DNA from 3 places in the Streptomyces sp. NPDC059455 genome. Region 3 is predicted to be linked to each of the others. Evidence: riboswitches for the same ligand, from Rfam matches in the RefSeq annotation. Region 3 holds a riboswitch; each other region holds the start of a gene.
The links. A riboswitch is a leader RNA that binds a small molecule or an ion and turns the genes downstream of it on or off. The one in region 3 is predicted to bind S-adenosylmethionine.
Positions count from the first base shown of each region.

Region 1: another riboswitch for S-adenosylmethionine. It lies ahead of ACFXB5_RS46995 (aminotransferase class V-fold PLP-dependent enzyme); the one in region 3 lies ahead of thrC (threonine synthase).
Region 2: another riboswitch for S-adenosylmethionine. It lies ahead of ACFXB5_RS10345 (glutathione S-transferase C-terminal domain-containing protein); the one in region 3 lies ahead of thrC (threonine synthase).

Region 1 covers NZ_JBHYVB010000247.1:550-8,038, reverse strand. Annotated here, with positions in the region: gene ACFXB5_RS47025 (hypothetical protein) at 1-10, opposite strand, end outside; gene ACFXB5_RS47020 (heme-copper oxidase subunit III) at 222-842, shown strand; gene ACFXB5_RS47015 (c-type cytochrome) at 912-1,721, shown strand; gene ACFXB5_RS47010 (Rieske 2Fe-2S domain-containing protein) at 1,718-2,773, shown strand; gene ACFXB5_RS47005 (cytochrome bc complex cytochrome b subunit) at 2,770-4,407, shown strand; gene trpD (anthranilate phosphoribosyltransferase) at 4,554-5,627, shown strand; SAM riboswitch class IV at 5,763-5,881, shown strand; gene ACFXB5_RS46995 (aminotransferase class V-fold PLP-dependent enzyme) at 6,084-7,472, shown strand.
Region 2 covers NZ_JBHYVB010000021.1:48,848-56,336, forward strand. Annotated here, with positions in the region: gene ACFXB5_RS10325 (ribonuclease BN) at 1-551, shown strand, start outside; gene ACFXB5_RS10330 (Mut7-C RNAse domain-containing protein) at 657-1,400, shown strand; gene ACFXB5_RS10335 (hypothetical protein) at 1,434-1,607, opposite strand; gene ACFXB5_RS10340 (LysR family transcriptional regulator) at 1,681-2,622, shown strand; gene ACFXB5_RS10345 (glutathione S-transferase C-terminal domain-containing protein) at 2,643-3,488, opposite strand; SAM riboswitch class IV at 3,834-3,980, opposite strand; gene ACFXB5_RS10350 (PP2C family protein-serine/threonine phosphatase) at 4,125-5,270, opposite strand; gene ACFXB5_RS10355 (Fpg/Nei family DNA glycosylase) at 5,354-6,142, shown strand; gene ACFXB5_RS10360 (CU044_5270 family protein) at 6,233-7,216, opposite strand; gene ACFXB5_RS10365 (RNA polymerase sigma factor) at 7,213-7,489, opposite strand, start outside.
Region 3 covers NZ_JBHYVB010000014.1:34,883-42,371, forward strand. Annotated here, with positions in the region: gene ACFXB5_RS07140 (trehalose-6-phosphate synthase) at 1-1,004, opposite strand, end outside; gene ACFXB5_RS07145 (glucosyl-3-phosphoglycerate synthase) at 1,247-2,194, opposite strand; SAM riboswitch class I at 2,400-2,541, shown strand; gene thrC (threonine synthase) at 2,560-3,852, shown strand; gene ACFXB5_RS07155 (MoaD/ThiS family protein) at 3,849-4,127, shown strand; gene ACFXB5_RS07160 (cold-shock protein) at 4,536-4,742, shown strand; gene groL (chaperonin GroEL) at 5,156-6,781, shown strand; gene murQ (N-acetylmuramic acid 6-phosphate etherase) at 7,009-7,489, opposite strand, start outside.

The DNA of each region.
Region 1 (7,489 bases), on a different contig from region 3:
TGGGCCGCATCATGTCCTCCGGGCGAAGTAAGTGATCTGCCGGGCTCCTGAGGCGGATGCTACTCCCGTACAGCCGTCCGGAGGAGGGGGCGTACGGATCTCTCCCTCCTTCGAGGGACTGTCCGGAACAGCCCCGACGAGCAGGGTCGATGTCCTTGACGCGGCCCTTGACACTCCGAACGGGACCCCCGGGAGTGAGTGCTGGATAAGCGACCGACATAATGTCGGTCGTGGCGACAGCAACGACAGTAGAAACCGGGCACGCGCACCCGTCGGTCAACCGGCCGAACCTCACCAGCGTCGGAACCATCATCTGGCTGAGTTCCGAGCTGATGTTCTTCGCGGCCCTCTTCGCGATGTACTTCACCCTGCGATCGGTGACCGGAGCCGAGCACTGGAAGGAAATGGCGTCCTCGCTGAACTTCCCGTTCTCGGCGACGAACACCACGATCCTGGTGCTCTCCTCCCTCACCTGCCAGCTCGGCGTCTTCGCCGCCGAGCGCGGCGACGTGAAGAAGCTGCGCTCCTGGTTCGTGATCACCTTCATCATGGGCGCGATCTTCATCGGCGGTCAGATCTTCGAATACACCGAGCTGGTCAAGAAGGACGGGCTTTCGCTCTCCTCCGACCCCTACGGCTCGGTGTTCTACCTGACCACCGGCTTCCACGGCATGCATGTGACGGGCGGCCTGATCGCCTTCCTGCTTGTCCTGGGCAGGACGTACGCGGCCAAGAGGTTCACCCACCAGCAGGCGACGGCGGCCATCGTCGTGTCCTATTACTGGCACTTCGTCGATGTCGTCTGGATCGGCCTCTTCGCCACGATCTACATGATCAAGTAAGCCGGTCACCGCACCGGAATCACGTCCTTAACAGCATCGACGCAGAAGATCCTGACACCGGGGTAATCCGTGAAAAAGCTCTCCGCACGACGGCGCCATCCGCTGGCTGCGCTCGTCGTCCTACTCTTCGCGCTGGCGGTCACTGGGGGGCTGTACGCCGCGTTTTCGCCGAGCGAGGCGAAGGCCGACGACAGCTCCGCCCAGTCCCTCGCCATCGAGGAGGGCAAGAAGCTCTACGCCGTCGGCTGCGCCAGCTGCCATGGCACGGGCGGTCAGGGGACCTCTGACGGCCCGAGCCTGGTCGGCGTCGGCTCCGCCGCCGTGGACTTCCAGGTCGGCACCGGCCGTATGCCGGCGCAGCAGCCGGGCGCCCAGATGCCGAAGAAGAAGAAGGTCTACTCGGACGCCGAGACCGAGCAGCTCGCGGCCTACATCGCGTCGCTCGGTGCGGGTCCGGTGACGCCCACCAAGGGCGAGTACAGCCCGGACGGCGCGGACGTCGCGAAGGGCGGGGAGCTCTTCCGTACGAACTGCGCGCAGTGCCACAACTTCGCCGGTAAGGGCGGTGCCCTCACCAACGGCAAGTACGCGCCGGCTCTCGACGGGGTCAGCCCCAAGCATCTCTACGAGGCCATGCAGACCGGCCCGCAGAACATGCCCTCCTTCCCCGACACCGTGATGCCGGAGAAGAACAAGCAGGACATCATCGCCTACCTCGACACGGTCAACAGCGACAAGAGCAAGACCCCCGGGGGTCTTGAGCTCGGTGGGCTCGGCCCGGTGAGCGAGGGTCTGTTCGGCTGGGTCTTCGGCATGGGCGCGATGATCGTCCTCACCATCTGGGTCGCCGCCCGGACCGCAAAGGCCAAGAAGTCATGAGTAGCCACGAGATTTCAGAAGCAGAAGACAAGCTGCCGGAAGCGCGGGGGGCCGAGAGTGCCGTAAGGCCGGCCGAGGACCCGTTCGCCGACCCGGGGCTGCCCCCGCACGAGCACCGTATGCAGGACATCGACGAGCGGGCCGCGAGGCGCTCCGAGCGCACCGTCGCCCTGCTCTTCACGGTCTCGATGCTGGCCACGATCGCCTTCATCGCCGCGTATGTGGCACTCCCGGTCGACAGGTACATCTACGTCTTCCCGATCGGGCACATCAGCGCGCTGAACTTCGCGCTGGGGCTGACGCTCGGCATCGCGCTGTTCACCATCGGCGCGGGCGCGGTCCACTGGGCCCGCACCCTGATGTCCGATGTGGAGGTCGCCGACGAGCGCCACCCCATCGAGGCCAGCCCCGAGGTCAAGTCGAAGGTCCTCGAGGACTTCGCCACCGGCGCCAAGGAGTCCGGCTTCGGCCGGCGCAAGCTGGCCCGCAACACCCTCTTCGGCGCGCTCGCGCTGGTGCCGCTCTCCGGCATCGTGCTGCTGCGGGACCTCGGTCCGCTGCCGGGCACCAAGCTCCGGCACACCAAGTGGGCCAAGGGCAAGCGGCTGATGAACTACAACACCATGCAGCCGCTGCGCCCCGAGGACATCGCCGTCGGCTCGCTCACCTTCGCCATGCCCGAGGGCATGAGCGAGGAGCAGCACGACTTCCAGACGGAGATCGCCAAGGCCGCCCTGATGCTGGTCCGGCTGCAGCCGGAGAACATCAAGGACAAGCGCGAACTGGACTGGTCGCACGAGGGCATCGTCGCGTTCTCCAAGATCTGCACCCACGTCGGCTGCCCGATCAACCTCTATGAGCAGCAGACCCACCACGTCCTGTGCCCCTGCCACCAGTCGACCTTCGACCTCTCCGACGGTGGCCGAGTGATCTTCGGTCCGGCCGGTCACGCACTGCCGCAGCTGCGGATCAAGGCCAACGACCAGGGGTACCTCGAAGCCATGGGCGACTTCTCGGAGCCCGTCGGTCCTGCTTACTGGGAGCGCGGATGAGTACTTCAAGCGACAGCGCCGCGCAGCGCCGGGGCAAAGCGCCCGCGGGTGAGCGCGTCGCGGACTGGGCCGATGGCCGGCTGGGCATCTACAGCCTGGCCAAGGCCAATATGCGCAAGATCTTCCCGGACCACTGGTCCTTCATGCTGGGCGAGGTCTGCCTCTACAGCTTCATCGTCATCATCCTCACGGGTGTGTACCTGACGCTGTTCTTCCACCCCAGCATGTCGGAGGTCGTCTACGAGGGCCCGTACGTCCCGATGCAGGGCGTGCGGATGTCCGAGGCGTTCCAGTCGACCCTCGACATCAGCTTCGAGGTGCGGGGCGGTCTGCTGATCCGGCAGATCCACCACTGGGCCGCGCTGGTCTTCCTCGCCGGCATGTTCACGCACATGATGCGCGTGTTCTTCACCGGTGCGTTCCGCAAGCCGCGTGAGATCAACTGGCTGTTCGGCTTCCTGCTGTTCTTCCTCGGCATGCTGACCGGCTTCACCGGCTACTCGCTCCCCGACGACCTGCTCTCCGGCACCGGTCTGCGGTTCATCGAGGGTGTGTTCCTGTCGATCCCGGTGGTCGGCACCTACATCTCGATGTTCGTCTTCGGCGGCGAGTTCCCCGGCACCGACCTCATCGCGAGGCTCTACCCGGTCCATGTCCTGCTGCTGCCGGGCATCATGCTCGGCCTGCTGGTGGCGCACCTGATCCTGGTCTTCTACCACAAGCACACGCAGTACCCCGGGGCCGGAAAGACCGAGAAGAACGTCGTCGGCATGCCTCTGCTGCCGGTCTACATGGCCAAGGCGGGCGGCTTCTTCTTCCTGGTCTTCGGTGTGATCGCGGTCCTCTCCGCGGTCGCGACCATCAACCCGATCTGGACCATCGGCCCCTACCGGCCCGACCAGGTGTCCACCGGCGCCCAGCCCGACTGGTACATGGGCTTCGCCGAGGGTCTGGTCCGTGTGATGCCCGGCTGGGAGATCAACGCCTGGGGCCACACGCTCGTCCTGGGCGTGTTCATCCCGATCGTGCTCTTCCCGCTGGTCCTGTTCGCGATCGGGCTCTACCCGTTCATCGAGTCCTGGATCACCGGCGACAAGCGTGAGCACCACATCCTGGACCGCCCGCGCAACGCCCCGACCCGTACGGCCTTCGGTGTCGCCTGGCTGACCGCGTACTTCGTGATGCTGATCGGTGGCGGTAACGACCTGTGGGCCACCCACTTCCACCTGTCGATCAACTCGATCACGTGGTTCGTGCGGATCGGCTTCTTCGTCGGCCCGGTCCTGGCGTTCATCGCCACCAAGCGGATCTGCCTCGGCCTCCAGCGGCGCGACAAGGACAAGGTGCTGCACGGCCGGGAGACCGGCATCATCAAGCGGCTGCCGCACGGTGAGTTCATCGAGGTCCACGAGCCGCTCTCGCAGGAGCAGCTGCACACGCTCACCCAGCACGACCAGCCCGAGCCCTACGAGATCGGCCCGGAGGTCGACGAGAACGGGGTCAAGCGGAAGATAAAGCGTTCCCAGAAGCTCCGTTCGAAGCTCTCCAAGGGCTATTACGGCGGGGACAACGTCATTCCGAAGCCGACCCGGGAGGAGCACCACGAGATCACCAGTGGCCACGGCCACCACTGATCTCCCGGTACCCCTTCAGCGACCGGTTTCTTCATACAGCGACGCCACAGACCAGGGCCCCGGCCGTGCGGCCGATAGGCTTGCGACGGGCCGCTGAAGTGCGCGGACCCCTTCCCTGCCCACCCCCACGGATCCAGGAGCGGACCATGGACGTTGTGACCCCCGCCGGAGGCGACAGCACCGCGACGGCCCGAACCTGGCCGGACGTACTGAGCTCGCTGATCGCCGGCCGGGACCTCGATGCCGACGACACCGCATGGGCCATGGACCGGATCATGCGGGGCGAGGCCACCGACGCCCAGATCGCCGGTTTCGCGATCGCGCTGCGCGCCAAGGGCGAGACGGTCTCCGAGGTGGCCGGTCTGGTACGGGCCATGTACGAGCACGCCCGGGTGATCGAGGTGCCCGGGGAGACCGTGGACATCGTGGGCACCGGCGGCGACCGCGCCAGGACCGTCAACATCTCCACCATGTCCGCGCTGGTCGTCGCCGGTACCGGCGCACGGGTGGTCAAGCACGGCAACCGCGCCGCGTCCTCCGCCAGCGGCGCCTCCGATGTGCTGGAGAAACTCGGCGTCAATCTGGACATCACCCCCGAGCGGGTGGTCGAGGTCGCGGAGGAGGCGGGGATCACCTTCTGCTTCGCGGTGAAGTTCCACCCGTCGCTGCGGCATGTCGCCTCGGCCCGCCGCGAGCTGGGCGTCGCCACCCCGTTCAACCTGCTCGGCCCGCTGACCAACCCGGCGAGGGTCACCTGCCAGGCGACCGGGGTCGCCGACGCCCGTATGGCGCCCATCATCGCCGGGGTGCTGGCCGAGCGCGGCTCCTCCGCGCTGGTCGTCCGGGGCGACGACGGGCTGGACGAGCTCACCGTGACCACGACCTCCCAGGTGTGGGAGGTCCGGGACGGCGTCGTGCGCCAGGAGACGTTCGACCCCCGGGACGTGGGCGTCGAGCGGGCCCCCGTGGAGGCCCTGCGGGGCGCGGACGCCTCGTACAACGCCGATGTGGCCCGCCGGCTGCTGGCGGGCGAGCGGGGCCCGGTCCGGGACGCGGTGCTGCTGAACTCGGCGGCGGCGCTGGTGGCGCTCGAGCGGGAGCCGGGCGACAAGCCCCTGACGGACCGGATCGGGGAGGGTGCGGCGCGGGCCGCCGAGTCGATCGACTCGGGCGCGGCGCGCGACGTCCTGGAACGGTGGGTCCGGGCCACCCACGCCTAGGGGGCCGGCGGGTCCTGGCTCCGCCGGGTGGTCCGCCGGACACCCCCTTACGCGGGACCCTTACGGCGCTCATGCCCTGTCCGGGATGCGGACAGGGCATGAGCGCCGGCGCCCGACATGGCATACTCCTGCCCAGGTCACGAGCGACAGCGACTACGGCCCCGGCCCGCTGTCCGGCAACCCTCCGTCCGTGGCGGGGTGCCCCGGGTGATGACCAGGCCGCCAGGCAGCGAGGCCGGCGGCAAGCGCGGACCCCTCGCACTAGGGGTCCTGGTGGTCGAGGGAGTTCTTCCGTGATGCAGCGAATGCGTTAGGGCCGAGCGGCCCCGTCTCTCCTCATGTGCTCCGCGCGGTGCGGCCGTGCGTCGAGCGATTTTCCGCGCCCTTACGGCCGGCTCGCCGCCGCCGTTTCGGTGCGCGTCACGCATTCCTTCGCCCCCTTAGGGAGACTTCGCCATGTCCGCGCGCCCTGCTGCCACCGCCACCGCTTCCACCACCGCTGTCGCCGCCTGTGAACCGCTGCCCGTGCTGGGCGGCGATGTCCTGGTTCCCCTCGTCACTGGTGGCGAGGTGACCTACGCGGCGCTCGACTACGCCGCCAGCGCCCCCGCGCTGCGGCGGGTCTGGGACGACATCGCCGCGTACGCGCCCTACTACGGCAGCGTGCACCGCGGGGCGGGCTACCTCTCGCAGCTGTCCACCGACCTCTTCGAGAACAGCCGTAAGGACGTCGCCGCATTCCTGGGCTGCCGCGAGGACGACCAAGTCGTCTTCACCCGCTCCACCACCGATTCGCTCAACCTCCTGGCCGCCGTGGCACCCCGGGGCACCGAGGTCTTCGTCTTCGAGACCGAGCACCACGCCTCGCTGCTGCCGTGGGAGCAGCGGGAGGACGTCACCGTCCGCTACCTCAGCGCCCCGCGCTCCCCGCGGCAGGCGGTGGAGACGCTGGAGAAGGCGCTCGCGGGGCGCGCCGAGGGCCCGGCGCTGGTGTGCGTGACCGGCGCGTCCAATGTCACCGGCGAGCTGTGGCCGGTGCGGGAGCTGGCCGAGGCCGCGCACGACCACGGCGCCCGTATCGTCCTGGACGCCGCGCAGCTGGCCCCGCACCACCCCGTGGACATCGCGGAGGCGGACGTCGACTGGGTGGCTTTCTCCGGGCACAAGCTGTACGCGCCCTTCGGGGCCGGGGTGCTGGCCGGGCGGGCGGACTGGCTGCGGGAGGCCCGGCCGTACCTGGCGGGCGGCGGCGCCAGCCGTAAGGTGACGCGCAGGGACGACGGCGGCGTCGACGTCGAGTGGCACACCACCGCCGCCCGGCACGAGGCGGGCTCGCCGAACGTCATCGGCGTCTACGCGATCGCGTCGGCGTGCAAGGCGCTGACCGAGGCCGGTTTCGCGGGCCTGGTCGCCCGTGAGCGGCAGCTGATCGAGAAGGTGCGGGCGGGGCTGGCCGAGGTGCCCGAGGTGCGGGTGCTCTCGCTGTTCGGCGATGACGCGCCCCGGGTCGGCGTGCTGTCGTTCGTGGTGGAGGGCTGGAACAGCTCCCACTTCGCGGCGGCGCTCTCCGCGGAGTACGGCATCGGCGTACGCGACGGGCTGTTCTGCGCCCATCCGCTGGTCCGCACCCTGCTGGACAGCGAGCCCGACGAGCCGGGCGAGTGCGGCGCGCCCGAGGCCGCGCCGGGGGAGCGGTCGCTGAACGCGATCCGGGTCAGCTTCGGGGCGGGCACCCCGGACGAGCATGTGGAGCGGTTCGTGGGCGCCGTGAAGGAACTGGTGCGCGACGGCGCCCGGTGGAGCTACCGCACCGAGGACGGCCGCTGCGTCCCGGACCGCGGCTGAGGCCTCTGGGCCCCTGG
Region 2 (7,489 bases), on a different contig from region 3:
CCACCACCGCCTTCGGTCTGGCCACGCTGGCCATCTTCGGACTGCGCTTCGGCACGGTGCTCCAGGTCGGCTACGAGAAGGTGTGGGAGCTGCCGGCCGGCCGCTGGCACACCGTCTGGCGCCATCTGGTGTGGCTCGTGGTGCTGATCTGCTATCTGCTGCTCTCCGCCCATCTGGAGCCCGGCCTCTCCCGGGTGCTGGTGGCGGTGGTGGGCACGGTGCTGTTCTTCTGGTGGTCACAGCGGCTGTTGCTCGGCGGGCGGATCAGCTGGGGCGCCCTGCTGCCCGGCGCGCTGGCCACCAGCATCGGGCTGCTGGGGCTGCGGGTCTTCTCCCAGCTGGTGTTCTCCCCGCTGATCGCCTCCAGCACGGTCTCCTACGGCCCGGTCGGCACCGTCCTGGTCGTCCAGTCCTGGCTGGTGGGCGTCGGCTATGTGGTCTTCGGCGGTGCGCTCGTCGGGCGGGTGGTGCACGAGGACTATCTGCGGATGGTGGCATGGCGCCGCAAGCGGCGCCGCGACCGGGCCAAGGCGGCCGATCCGCCGGTGTGACGCCTCGGCCCGCACGCCACACGGACACACAGGCGTTCCGGCCCCGGTCGGCCTGACCCCCGAAACGCCGTCGCCTCGGGCCGGGGCGCCTGGCATGCTGGCGGTGTGAATGGACCCGAGATCCGCGTCAGCCTCGCCCCTGAGCTGCGATTCTTCGCCGTTCCCGAGCGGCGCCGCGCCTGGACGGCTGTCATCACCGACGGCGTCTCCACCCTCGGCCATGTGGTCGAGTCGCTCGGGGTGCCGCTCACCGAGGTCGGCAGGCTGCTGGTGAACGGTGAGGAGGCCGCCGTCTCGCATGTGCCGGGCGCGGGGGAGACCGTGGAGGTTCAGCCGGTCGTCCGCCCGCAGCGGGTGCCGGGCGCGCCGCTGTGCTTCCTGCTCGATGTGCACCTGGGCACCCTCGCGCGGCGGCTGCGGCTGCTGGGCGTGGACGCGGCGTACGAGAGCGAGGACATCGGCGACCCCGAGCTGGCCGCGCGCTCCGCCGCCCAGCGCCGGGTGCTGCTCTCCCGCGACCGGGGGCTGCTGCGCCGCCGCGAGCTGTGGGCCGGGGCGTATGTCTACAGCGACCGACCCGATGAGCAACTGCGTGACATCCTCGGCCGGTTCACCCCGAGCCTGGCGCCCTGGACCCGCTGCACCGCCTGCAACGGGCCGCTGGAGGACGCCGACAAGGAGACGGTCCGGGAGGAGCTGCGGCACGGCACCCGGCGTACGTACGACGCCTTCGCGCGCTGCACGGTCTGTGCGCGGGTCTACTGGCGCGGTGCCCACCACGCCCGTCTGGAGGCCATCGTGGCCGGGGCGATGGGCGAGTTCGGCGACGCGCGGGCCACGCTGTCCTGAGCGCCGGGCCGTTCGTCGCGCCGCCGAGCGGCGCTAACGGCCGCAGCGGGGGCACTGGAAGCCATGTCCGCCCGCGGTGAGTCCCTTGCCGCCGGTGCCGTAGGGGATCAGGACCATCTGGAGCCGTCCGCAGGCGCAGCGGCTCCAGACCACGACGCCCTCGCTGGTGTTGTGCCGGGAAACGATGGTGTGCGTGTCGGTGTTCATGGCAGCAGGATGACGCCGGACGACCGTTGAGGTCCATTGCACGTTTTCCGGGTCGTATGTGCAAAATGATTTCATGATTGACCTGCGTCGGCTTCATATGCTCCGGGTGGTGCGCCAGCAGGGCACGGTCACCGCGGCCGCCGAGGCCCTGCACCTCACCCCGTCCGCGGTCTCCCACCACATGCGCGAGCTCGCGCGCGAACTCAAGGTCCCGCTCCTGGAGCCGCACGGCCGCGGCGTCCGGCTGACCCCGGCCGGGCACCTGCTCATCGAGCACGCCGACGTGCTGCTGGCCCGGTGGGAGGAGGCGCGGGCGGAGCTGGAGTCCTACGGGGCGGGCATGACCGGACCGCTGCGCATCGCGGGCTTCACCACCGCGATCAGCGGCCTGATCGCCCCCGCGGCCGGGCGGCTGCGACACAGCCACCCCGACCTGCTGGTGCGGGTGCGCGAGTGCGACACCGAGGAGAGCATGGACCTGCTGGTGGCGGGCGAGGTGGATCTCGCGGTCGTGGAACCCATCGAGGGCGGGCCGCCGCCGGATGACGCGCGGTTCGAGCAGAGCCCTCTGCTGGAGGAGCCGCACATCATGCTGGTGCCCGCCGACCACCGGCTGGCGGGGGCGGCGTCGGTGCGGCTGGAGGACGCGGCGGCCGAGGACTGGATCGTCGCCGACCCGGGCACCTGCGACCACGCCCAGCGGGTGCGGATGCTGTGCGCGGCGGCCGGGTTCTCGCCGCGGATCGTGCACGCCGCCACCCACTGGTCGGCGGTCTGGTCGCTGGTCGGGAACGGGCTGGGCGTCTCGCTGATCCCGCGGCTGGCCGAGGGCCCGGCGGGCCAGGCGGCGGCACGGGTGCCGGTGGCGGGCGAGAACATTCCGACACGGCGGATCCTCACCTGCGTGCGCCGGGGCAGCCGGCGGAACCCGCTGATCGACCTCGGGATGGAGGCGCTGGAAGAGGCGGTGCGCCACCACCAGAGCCTGGACGACTGGCCCCGATCCGCCGCCTGACGACACACCATGACGCCCTCTCAGGACACCTCGTCCTGGAGGGCCTCCGGAAGCGTGGTGTGGAAGGCCGGGTGGGCGTGCAGCCGTCGCACATAGGCGCGCAGCTGCCCATGGCGGGAGACCCGGTCGGCCGCGTCGGTGTCCAGGCGGAGCCGGTGCTCGGTGTCCAGCTGGACCAGGGCCACCCACAGGTCCACATCGGCGGCGGTCAGCTCCTCGCCCAGGGCGTACGGCGCGGCCGTCAGCCCGCGGTCGAGCCGGTCGAGGGCGGTCAGCAGCCGCTCCAGCGCCGCGTCCCGGCACTCCGCCTCGGCTGCCGTCCCGGCCTGCCGGGCGGCGTGGGTGATGTCCGCGTCGAGGAGGTCCCGGAGGGCGTCGATGTCCGTGGCGAGGGCCGCCGGGCGCAGCCGGGGGCGTCCGGTCCCGCTGTCGTCGCTCAGATGGCCGGCGAGGTCGCGCAGGATGTCGGGCGTGTGATTGCTGACGACACGTCCGGTCCAGCGGTCGCACAGCGCGGGCGCGTCCACCGGTCCGCTGTAGCGGTGCCAGGTGGCCTCGTAGGCCCCGCGCAGTGCGGCGTACGCCTCGGGGGTGTCGTCCGGGAGCCCGACGAGGGTGGTGGCCACGGTGTCCCGCAGCCCGAGCAGATCGAGGGTGATGGAGACGCGCAGTGAGAGCGGACAGCTCGCGGAGAGGTAGAGCCGGTAGCGATGCGGCACCGGGTAGAAGCCACCGGCGAGGTCGACGCCGATGCGGCTGCGGAAGCGGTGCGGTGGCGCGGGCGGGGCGATCCGGGGGCGGGGCGAGCAGGGGTCGGGGTCGAGAAGAGCGGCAGGACCTGAACTGACCGGAAACGTCTCGGACATGGCTCTCCAAGGCAGTGACGGAAGCCCCGGCCACCGCCGGTCCGGGCGGCGCCGATGGCACGACGGAAGGGAAGCCCGCGTGGGGCACCCGCCGGGACGGTGCCGGGACACACCCGACCCCCGGCGCGCGGGACCGCGCTCGGTGACCGTGTCGACTCGCGCCGACTCAGAGAGCTGGACTGGAGGCGCTGCAGATGCGCAGCAGATCGATGTGCAGCCGCCTGGTCAGGAGGCGGAGCCGGCGGAGCGGGGACAACGGCCGGGGACGCCGACGGGCGCCGTCCCCGTGGCTGTCGGTCCTGGACATCTCCACCGATCCCATCATCGGGGGCTCGCGAGGCAGCGAGACCGCGCTTGTCCCGTCCACGCCGACGGAACCTGGTCGTCACCCGGGGGCACCCCGTCGCGGGAGAAGGGTTGCCTGTCAACGAGCCGGGGCCGATGACCCACCTGAGCGGGGGTTCCGCACGGTGGGCGCTGACAATCGTGACCGTCCCTGACAGTGTCGTCGCGCTCCGCGAGGGCGTCAACCCATGCCGGAGTGGCCAACACCGGCCGACGGTACGGCGGATGCACGGCGCCCTGGCGCGATCGGCTCGGAGATGGCGCGATCGGCTCGGAGATGGCGCGACCGGCTCAGCGGAACTGCCGGTCCGGGCCGCCGGTGTCCCGCTCGATGAGGACCATGGCCGCGTCGTCCGCCAGCCGTCCCTCGGCGTGCCGGACCAGGGCGTGGCGCAGCCCGTCCAGGTACTCGGACGGGGTGGCGCCGTCCAGCGCCTCCATGGTCCGGTGCAGCGGAAAGAACTCGTTGTCGTTGTTGCGGGCCTCGAGCACCCCGTCGGTGTGCAGCAACAGCCGGTCACCGGACCGGAACGGAAAGGTCTCGACGCCTATCGCGGAAGGGCCGAGGAACTCCTCGAGGCCGAGCGGCGGCAGCGGGCGCGCCGGGTCCAGGGAGCGCACCTCGCGCTCGCGCATCACCAGGGGCGGCGGATGGCCGCGGTTGATCAGCTGGACCAGCGAATCGTCCGTCACCTGGGCGAGGAGCACGGTGACGAACTGCTCCTCGAGCTCCTGCGGGTCCTGTAGCTGGGAGCGGTCCAGCAGCTCGTACTCGCGCGCCAGCGCGGCCGCACAGCGGTGCATCACCTCGGCGAGGTCCTGCTCGTAGTGCACCGCCTCCCGGAAGGCACCCACGACGGCCGCGGCGGACCGCACCGCGGCCAGCCCCTTTCCCCGCACATCGCCGACGATCAGCCGCACTCCGTAGCGGGTGCACATCGCCTCGTAGAGGTCCCCGCCGATCTGCGCACCGCGCTCGGCCGCCAGATAGACGCTGGCGGTGTTCACCACGCCCATCCGGGCGGGCAGCGGCCGCAGCACCACGTTCTGGGACACCTCGGCGATCCGGCGGATATGGGCCAGCTCGCGGTCCCGGCGCACCCGCACCGCGCTGGTCACCACGCTCGCCACCGCCACTACCAGCAGGGCCAGCAGATTCGTGTACAGCTGCGGGGTGCCCCAGGCGTCGTTGTGGATGGCGGTGATCGCGCTGACCACGCCCGCCAGCACCGCCACCCCGGCGGTGCCGACCGGCCCCATGGTCACCGCCGCCAGCGCCGGAGCCGGGGAGAGCAGGGGGCCGGTGTAGAGGGTGTGCGCGGGGGAGAGCTCGATGCCGAGTACCGCCGCGAGGACCAGGAACGGCAGACACCGAGTGATCGCGAACAACGTCTGGCTGCGACCGCTCACCCCTGGGGCGGCACGCTTGAATCGCATAATTCGGTACTTTATCCGATGAAGAACCTCGAATGGGGGTGTTTTCCACAACGCGACGGAGGCCCCGGGCGTAGCCTGACGCTATGCCCGAGCTTCCGGACGTCGAGGGGTTCCGGCGGACGCTGGCCTCCTGCGCGCAGGGCCACCGCGTCGAGCGGGCGGAGGTGGCCGATCCGGGGGTGCTGCACGGGGTGACCGCGCAGCGGCTGAAGCGCGACCTCAAGGGCCGCCGCTTCGCGGCACCGCGCCGCCACGGCAAGTGGCTGATCGCCCCCACCGACGGGCCCACGGTCGTGCTTCACTTCGGCATGACCGGGCGGCTGGTCTGCGGGGCGGACTCCGAACCGGCGGGCCGGTTCCAGCGCGTCGCCTTCGACCTCGACGACGGTCACCGCCTCGGCTACGAGGACCAGCGCAAACTCCAGGGCATCTGGCTCGCCGCCACCGACGACGACATCGACCGGATCATCGGCGATCAGGGCCCGGACGCGCTCTCGCTGGGCCGGGCCGATCTGGACCGGCTGCTGGAGGGGCGGCGCGGACGCGTCAAGGCCACCCTGACCGACCAGGCCGTGATCGCCGGACTCGGCAATCTGCTCGGCGACGAGATCCTGTGGCACTCCCGGATCCATCCGCGGCGGCCGGTGAACGCGCTGACCGACGGCGAACGCGATCGCCTCCACAGCGCGCTGCGCCAAGTGCTGCGCGCCTCGGTGCGGGCGGGGCGGGTGCCGGACGACCCGGACTGGCTCACCGGGCGGCGTGACGACCCGGATCCGCACTGCCCCCGCTGCGGCGATCCGCTGCGCCGCGGCCGGATCGCGGGGCGGACCAGCCTGTGGTGCCCCCACTGCCAGCGGGAGGACGCCTGACGGCCGACCGGGCCCCCGTACCTCGACAGCGCCCCAGTGCCTCGACCGCGCCACCCGCGTCCCGCCCGCCTCTCCCGACGTGGCCGGTGGTCAGGAGATGTAGGCCGTGTAGGACATCACATCGCCCGCCTTCACCCGGTACTCGGGATCGTCCCGGGTGAACGTCTCCTCGATGTCCAGCACCTTGCCGTCGTCCGGGTCGAGGACGATCAGGTAACGGCTCCCGGGGGTGCCGGTGAACCGGAATCCCTGTCCCTCCCGGCCGAGCCGGTCGGTGACTCTACCCGCCGGGCGAAGCCCCTCGAGTCCGGAGAGCAGGGCGACGATGTCCGCCCTCTGGCGCGGTCCCGGGGTCCACACCGTGCGGAAGGACCCGATGGCCGAGAGCAGCTCCGCCGGGTCGCGGTCCGCGCCCGGGGACCAGACGGCGAGATACTCGCGCAGCGCGGAGGCACCGGCTGGGGGGTCCTCGAAGTAGCTCTGGTTGGCGCCGTCGATACCGGGTGGATAGTGCTCCTCGCTCAGCACCTTGCCGTCGTGGACCGTACGCGGCGGGGGACCGTCCTCGATCACCGGGCGGCCCGGATGGCGCGGATCGGTGGCCACCTCCAGCGTGGAACCGCTGCCGTCCGCGTTCCAGCGGGTCAGCGACTCCCGGGGCAGCGTCACCGCGTCCTCGCCCGACTTCATGCTCAGCGCCCAGCTCTGGAAATGGCTGCCCCGTTCGCTCTTCCCCGGGGACGCCTCGGCCGCCACCCGCGCCCGCCGGACGATCTCGGCGAGGGATACGTCCGCCCGGGAGGCATGCGCCACCAGCGGCAGTGGCCTGGGCGCGGCCACGGCGGGGGAGGAGCCGGTGCCCGAGACGGTCAGCGCCAGGGCGACGACCGTCGCGGCCGCCGCGGCCCCCAGGCTCCAGACCGCGCGCCGCCGTACGGTGCGGCGCCGCCGGTCCCGGGACGGCAGCCGCCGCAGCAGCAGCTCGGCCCGCGCGTCCAGCGGCCGGTCCCGCCAGGGGCCGGTGTCGGCGGACACGGGGTTGGCCTCGCGGAGCAGATCCAGTTCGTCGGTCATGCGTGTCCATCCTTGTCGGCCCTGTCAGCCCTCTGGGCCCTGTCGCCCTTGCCGCTCGTGCACCCCAGCGAAATCCGGTCGTCCCGGCGCAGGGTCTCTATCTGCTCCCGCAGCCGCCGCCGCGCCCGGTGCAGCCGCATCGCGGCGGCGGACCGGCCGCACCCCAGCACGGTGCCGAGCTCCTCGACGGTCAGCTCCTCCCACGCCGTCAGCCGCAGCACCTCCTGGTCGGCCTCGGCGAGCCGGGAGAGCGCCTCCAGTACCCAGGAGCCC
Region 3 (7,489 bases):
ACCACGCGCTCGCGCCACTCGGGGCGGGTCTCCAGCAGCCGCCGGTAGGCCAGCAGCCCGCGCACGATGTTCTTGGACAGCTCGGTGCGGTCCACCCGGACGATCGACTTCCGGCCCGGCCCGATCTGCGCCCGCAGAGTGCTCAGCCGTTCGTCCACATCGGCCCGGCGCGACCGCTCCCGCAGGAAGTCCGCGTCGGCGCCCAGGCCGTGGACGCCCAGCCGGGTCTCCCGGCCCTCGAAGCGCACGGCCGTCGCCATGCCGTCACCGTGGCCGTCCTCGTTGCCGTCACCGTCCCGGACGATCTCCGCGCCCAGCACCGCCGCGCAGCAGTCGGCGAAGGTATTGGCCCAGCGCTCGGTGAGGAACGCGGCGCGGTCGCCGCCGAGGATGCCGCGCAGCACACCCGCCGCGACGTCGTCCGGCAGCAGCCGGTAGTAGTCCGGCGGGGCCCAGGGGGTGTGGGAGAAGTGACCGATCCGCAGATCGGGGCGGCGCTCGCGGAGCATCGCGGGCACCAGCGCCAGGTGATAGTCCTGCACCAGGACGACGGCCTCGTCCACCGCCTCCTGGGCGAGCGCGTCCGCGAAGGCCGCGTTATAGCTCTCGTAGGCCGCCCACTGCTCGGCGAACTCCGCGTCGAAGACCGGCTCGACCGGGGTCTGGTAGAGCAGATGGTGGACGAACCACAGCACCGAATTGGCGACGCCGTTGTACGCGGCGGCGAAGACGTCCGGCGCGATGTCGAGCATCCGCACCTGCTGGCCGGCGGTGTCACCGGGGTTCAGATGGCTGTCCCCGGCCCGCCGGGCCGCCTCGCGGTCGCCCTCCCCGAGCGCCGCGCACACCCACACCGCGTTCGCGTCCGGGCCGATCGCGCTGAGCCCGGAGACCAGCCCGCCACCGCCGCGCCGGGCGGTGAGCGAGCCGTCCTCGTCCAGGGTGTACGAGACCGGGCCGCGGTTGGACGCGACCAGGATCGGGGCGGTGCGCGGAACTGCCATGTCGCGAGCCTAGCCAGGCGCGGCCCCGCGCAAACGTACGTACGGTTTCTTGCCCCGTAGGTGCTATTCCGGTTCCGGCCACGTAAGCGCCAAGACACCAATCCCTCCGTGGAGCGCCGAGCCGTGGGCGCGGCGCCAAGGCGCTGTCCCTCCGCGAGCGCCGAGCCGAGGGCGCCAAGACGCAATCCCTCCGCGAGCGCCGAGCCGCTGAGCCGCTGACCCGCCGAGCCGCCGGCCCGGCGTCACGCCGCGCGCCGCGCCGTGTACTCCGGGATCTCGATCATCGGCGGCCGCTCCTCGGTGTCCACGGCCGTGGTGCGCGGCTCGAAGCCGTTCTCGCCCCGGTCGAACTGGGTCAGCCGCGGCCGCACCAGGTGGCCCCGGGCCAGCCGCAGCTGTGCGGTGCGGTAGATCGCGGCCGCCATCCGGCCGAGCGCCTGCCCGTCCTGGTGGCGGTGTTTGCGCACCCCGATGTCCACCTGGCCGAGCGCGTCGAGCCCCACTGTGTGCAGCGCGTCCACCAGCAGTCCCAGCTCGACGCCGTAGCCGACCGGGAAGGGCAGCCGCTCCAGCAGCGAGCGGCGCGCCGCATACTCCCCGCCCAGCGGCTGGACGAATCCGGCCAGCTGGGGCCAGTGCAGATTCAGCAGCGGGCGGGCGACCAGCTCGGTGACCCGGCCGCCCTGGCCCGCCACCTCGCCGAGCGGGCGGTCGTACATGCCCTTGACCAGCTCCAGCGTGGGGTCGGTCAGCAGCGGACCGACGATTCCCGAGACAAAGCGCGGTTCGAATTCCCGCAGGTCGGCGTCGATGAAGCAGACGATGTCGCCGCTCGTGGCGAGCAGAGACCGCCACAGCACCTCGCCCTTGCCGGGCAGCGCGGGCAGCCGGGGCAGCAGCGAGTCGCGGGGGACCACGGTGGCGCCCGCCGCCGCGGCGACCTCGGCGGTGCGGTCCGTGGAACCGGAGTCCAGCACCACCAGCTCGTCCACCAGCGGCACCGCCTCGCCCATCAGCTCACGCCGGATCGTGTCGGCGATCTCGCCGACCGTGGCCTCCTCGTTCAGGGCGGGCAGGACCACGCTCACCGTCGTCGCCGCGGCCCGCTTCGCGGCCAGCAGGCGATCCAGCGGACGGTCGTCGGCAGACCAGGAGCGGCGCTTCAGCCACCGCTCCACCTCATCCAGCACCTGTGTGTCTCCCCTGTTGTGATCGGGCCTGTTGTGATCGCTGTGATCCATCTCGCGCATCGGACGGCTAGCTCAACCATCCGGGCCTTCGGTTACAGTCTTGAACAACGCACGTGGCCGTCGTATGTCGGGGTCGACCTCGATGTTTACCGACGTACCGATGACGCTCGTGTCAACAAACGCCCGGGTCCGCCCGGTGCCATACCGCTCATCCAGAGGGGCAGAGGGAACGGCCCGTTGAAGCCCCGGCAACCCTCCAGCTGATCTCGCATTCCGCAGCGAGGCTCCCAGCTCGGGAAGGTGCCAATTCCGTCTCGTGGCGAAATGCGTCGCGAGGAAGATGAGGAGAAAGGGCCTCGCCATCCATGGCTGTGCAGTCAGTAGAAAGCTCAACCACTCCCTCCGCCTCCGGTGCCTTCGGCCCCGCCATCGCATTGTCCTGCCGGGAGTGCGGTGAGCGGTTCGAGCTGGGTCCGATCTTCGCGTGTGAGGCCTGTTTCGGGCCCCTCGAGGTCGCGTACGAGCTTCCGGCCGGCGACCCGGAGGGGCTCCGTCGGCGGATCGAGGCCGGTCCGAACAGCATCTGGCGCTACGCCCCGCTGTTGCCCGTCCCGGCGGACGTGGCGGATCTGCCGAGCCTGAACCCCGGCTTCACCCAGCTGGTCAAGGCCGACAACCTCGCCCGTGAGCTCGGCGTCACCGGTGAGCTGCACATCAAGGACGACTCCGGGAACCCGACCCACTCCTTCAAGGACCGGGTCGTCGCCATCGCCGTCCAGGCCGCCCGCACCTTCGGCTTCACCACCCTCTCCTGCTCCTCCACCGGTAACCTCGCCGGCGCGGTGGGCGCCGCGGCCGCCCGCGCGGGCTTCCGCTCCTGCGTCTTCATCCCGCACGACCTGGAGGCGGGCAAGGTCGTCATGGCCGCCGTCTACGGCGGTGAGCTGGTCGGCATCGAGGGCACCTACGACGACGTCAACCGCTTCTGCAGCGAGCTGATCGGCGACCCGGCGGGCGAGGGCTGGGGCTTCGTCAACGTCAATCTGCGGCCGTACTACGGCGAGGGCTCCAAGACCCTGGCGTACGAGATCTGCGAGCAGCTCGGCTGGCGGCTGCCGGACCAGATCGTCGTCCCGATCGCCTCGGGCTCCCAGCTCACCAAGATCGACAAGGGGCTGAAGGAGCTGATCGCGATCGGTCTGGTCGAGGACAGGCCCTACAAGATCTTCGGCGCCCAGGCCGAGGGCTGCTCCCCGGTCTCCGCCGCCTTCAAGGCCGGCCACGACGTCGTCCGGCCGCAGAAGCCGCGGACCATCGCCAAGTCGCTGGCGATCGGCAACCCCGCGGACGGCCCGTACGTCCTGGACATCGCCCGCCGTACGGGCGGCGCGGTGGAGGACGTGAACGACGAGCAGATCGTCGACGCCATCAAGCTGCTGGCCCGCACCGAGGGGATCTTCGCGGAGACAGCGGGCGGCGTGACCGTCGGCGTGACCAAGAAGCTGATCGAGGACGGTCTGCTCGACCCGTCCCTGACGACCGTCGTGCTCAACACCGGCGACGGCCTCAAGACCCTCGACGCGGTTGCCCCCACCACGGGTCCCTCTGCCATCATCCGCCCCACCCTTGACTCGTTCCGAGAGGCTGGCCTCGCATGAGCGTCAACGTCCGAATCCCGACCATCCTCCGCACCTACACCGGCGGCCAGGCCGAGGTCCCGGCCGAGGGCGCGACCCTCGCCGAGGTCCTGGCGGACCTGGAGAAGAACCACGCGGGCATCTCGGCCCGCGTCCTGGACGACACCGGCAAGCTCCGCCGCTTCGTCAACGTCTACGTCAACGACGACGACGTTCGCTTCGCCGACGGCCTGGCCACGGCGACCCCGGACGGCGCCGGGATCTCGATCATCCCGGCGGTCGCGGGCGGCTGCTGACCCCGCGTCCCCCTTCTCACCTTTGACATCGCCCCGTCCGGGGATAACCGGACGGGGCGATTCCGTGTGTGGAATCGCGATACAGTTGCCCGGATTCCCCGACGGTTCCGGGGTCGGAGCCACATATGAGAACTCGTCAAGTTGTGCGTAAAGTGTGAGCGCGAATTGTCGGGTTGGTTCCCTATGTCCCGCCCGGCTTACCCGAACTTCACATAATTTCTCACTTTTAACCGTTCGGCCGTGCCCAGAATTCTCGTCCGATTGACCTGTTGCAGAGGGCGTTGGGACGGATACATTCAGCGGCGGTCGACGCGTTCCGGCGCACACCCCCCACATCCGGGGGGTGAGGTCTGACCCGGGTCCGCGGAGTGCGGTCCTGCGCAAGGGCCAGCAATAGGGGAGTTAGGAATGGCTCAGGGCACCGTCAAGTGGTTCAACGCGGAGAAGGGGTACGGCTTCATCGCGGTCGACGGTGGTGCGGACGTGTTCGTCCACTACAGCGCGATCCAGATGGACGGGTACCGCACCCTCGAGGAAGGCCAGCGGGTCGAGTTCGAGATCTCGCAGGGTCAGAAGGGCCCGCAGGCCGACATGGTCCGCGTGGCCGTAGGCTGACGCGCCGACGCGACGCAGCTGAAACGAAGAAGTCCGAAGGGTCCGTGTCCCGAACAGGATACGGGCCCTTCGGCATGCCCGGACCCTCCCCCCCCCGTCCTCCGGACCACCTTCGGGCGCTTGCGCCCACCCGTCGCCCGGCCGCCACCCCTTGAGGACCACCTTCGGGCGCTTGCGCCCACCCGTCGCCCGACCATCTCCCCTCAAGGACGCCCTTCGGGCGCTTGCACTCGAATGGCCCGAGTGCTAATCATTGGCGTTAGCACTCTGACGTTGAGAGTGACAGAAGGACCGGGTCGGTGAGGCCCGCCATGGCCATGCGGGGCAAGGAACCGTGAGGCAGGCAGGCCGTCCGTCGCGGGCGCCAGCGCGGTCCGGAGCAATCCACCCCGTCTCTGGGAGGACCACTTCACATGGCCAAGATCATCGCGTTCGACGAGGAGGCGCGGCGCGGCCTCGAGCGCGGGATGAACCAGCTCGCCGACGCCGTCAAGGTCACCCTCGGCCCCAAGGGCCGTAACGTCGTCCTCGAGAAGAAGTGGGGCGCCCCCACGATCACCAACGATGGTGTATCCATCGCCAAGGAGATCGAGCTCGAGGACGCGTACGAGAAGATCGGCGCCGAGCTGGTCAAGGAGGTCGCGAAGAAGACGGACGACGTCGCCGGTGACGGCACGACGACCGCGACCGTCCTGGCCCAGGCGCTGGTCAAGGAGGGCCTCCGCAACGTCGCCGCGGGTGCCAACCCGATGGCGCTCAAGCGCGGTATCGAGAAGGCCGTCGAGGCCGTCTCCGCCCAGCTGCTCGAGCAGGCCAAGGACGTGGAGACCAAGGAGCAGATCGCCTCCACCGCCTCCATCTCCGCCGCCGACACCCAGATCGGTGAGCTCATCGCCGAGGCGATGGACAAGGTCGGCAAGGAAGGTGTCATCACCGTCGAGGAGTCGCAGACCTTCGGGCTCGAGCTCGAGCTCACCGAGGGCATGCGCTTCGACAAGGGCTACATCTCCCCGTACTTCGCGACGGACATGGAGCGTATGGAGGCGTCGCTCGACGACCCGTACATCCTGATCGTCAACTCCAAGATCAGCAGCGTGAAGGACCTCCTCCCGCTGCTCGAGAAGGTCATGCAGTCGGGCAAGCCGCTGCTGATCATCGCCGAGGACGTCGAGGGCGAGGCCCTGGCGACCCTGGTCGTCAACAAGATCCGTGGCACCTTCAAGTCCGTCGCCGTCAAGGCCCCGGGCTTCGGTGACCGCCGTAAGGCCATGCTCGGTGACATCGCCATCCTTACCGGTGGCACCGTCATCTCCGAGGAGGTCGGCCTCAAGCTGGAGAACGCCGGTCTCGACCTGCTCGGCCGTGCCCGCAAGATCACGGTCACCAAGGACGAGACCACGATCGTGGACGGTGCCGGCGACACCGAGCAGGTGCAGGGCCGCGTCAACCAGATCCGCGCCGAGATCGAGTCCTCGGACTCGGACTACGACCGCGAGAAGCTCCAGGAGCGCCTGGCGAAGCTGGCCGGCGGCGTGGCCGTCATCAAGGCCGGTGCCGCCACCGAGGTCGAGCTCAAGGAGCGCAAGCACCGCATCGAGGACGCGGTGCGCAACGCCAAGGCCGCCGTCGAGGAGGGCATCGTCGCCGGTGGTGGCGTGGCCCTGCTCCAGACCGTCTCGGTCTTCGAGAAGCTGGAGCTCGAGGGCGACGAGGCCACCGGTGCCCAGGCTGTGCGCCTGGCCCTGGAGGCCCCGCTGAAGCAGATCGCGGTCAACGCCGGTCTCGAGGGCGGCGTCGTGGTCGAGAAGGTGCGCAACCTGACCCCGGGTCACGGCCTCAACGCCGCGACCGGTGAGTACGTGGACCTGATCGCCGAGGGCATCATCGACCCGGCCAAGGTCACGCGCTCCGCGCTGCAGAACGCCGCGTCGATCGCCGCGCTGTTCCTCACCACCGAGGCCGTCATCGCTGACAAGCCGGAGAAGGCCGCCCCGGCGGGCGCTCCGGGCGGTATGCCGGGCGGTGACATGGACTTCTGATCGATTCGGCGCGTTCGTTCGCCGGTCGGTCGTACCGTCCAACGTCGGGGCGGCACCCTCTCCCAGGGGTGCCGCCCCGACGGCGTATCCGGGCCCGTGCGGATGCGGGCTGGTGCGGATGTGGGCCCGTGCGGATGCGGGCTGGTGCGGATGCGGGCCCGTACGGATACGGGGCCCGTGCGTATCCGGGCCCAGTCCCGGGCTCACCCGTGGCCGCCTCCAGGGCGTCACCCCGTGGCCGCCTCCAGGGCGGCGCGCAGATGGCCGTGCGCCTCGGCGAGGAGCTTCTCGGCGGTCGGGGCGTCCACCCCGCCCAGGATGGTGAGGATCGCGTTCTTCACCTCGCCGTCCGTGGCCGCCAGCGCGCTCTCGATCCGCTCGTCGGAGGCGCCGGTCGCCAGGAAGACGATCCTCCGCGAACGGGCGCGCAGCTTGTCGTTGGAGGCGCGCACATCGACCATCAGATTCCCGAAGGTCTTGCCCAGCCGGATCATGGTGATGGTCGAGATCATGTTGAGCACCAGCTTCTGGGCCGTGCCCGCCTTCAGCCGGGTCGAGCCGGTGAGCAGCTCCGGCCCCACGATGATCTCGATGCCGTGGTCGGCCGCGGCGGCGAGCACCGACCCGGCGTTGCAGGACAGCCCGACGGTGAGCGCGCCGCGCCGCCGGCCGTGCTCGACCGCGCCCACGGCGTACGGGGTGCGGCCG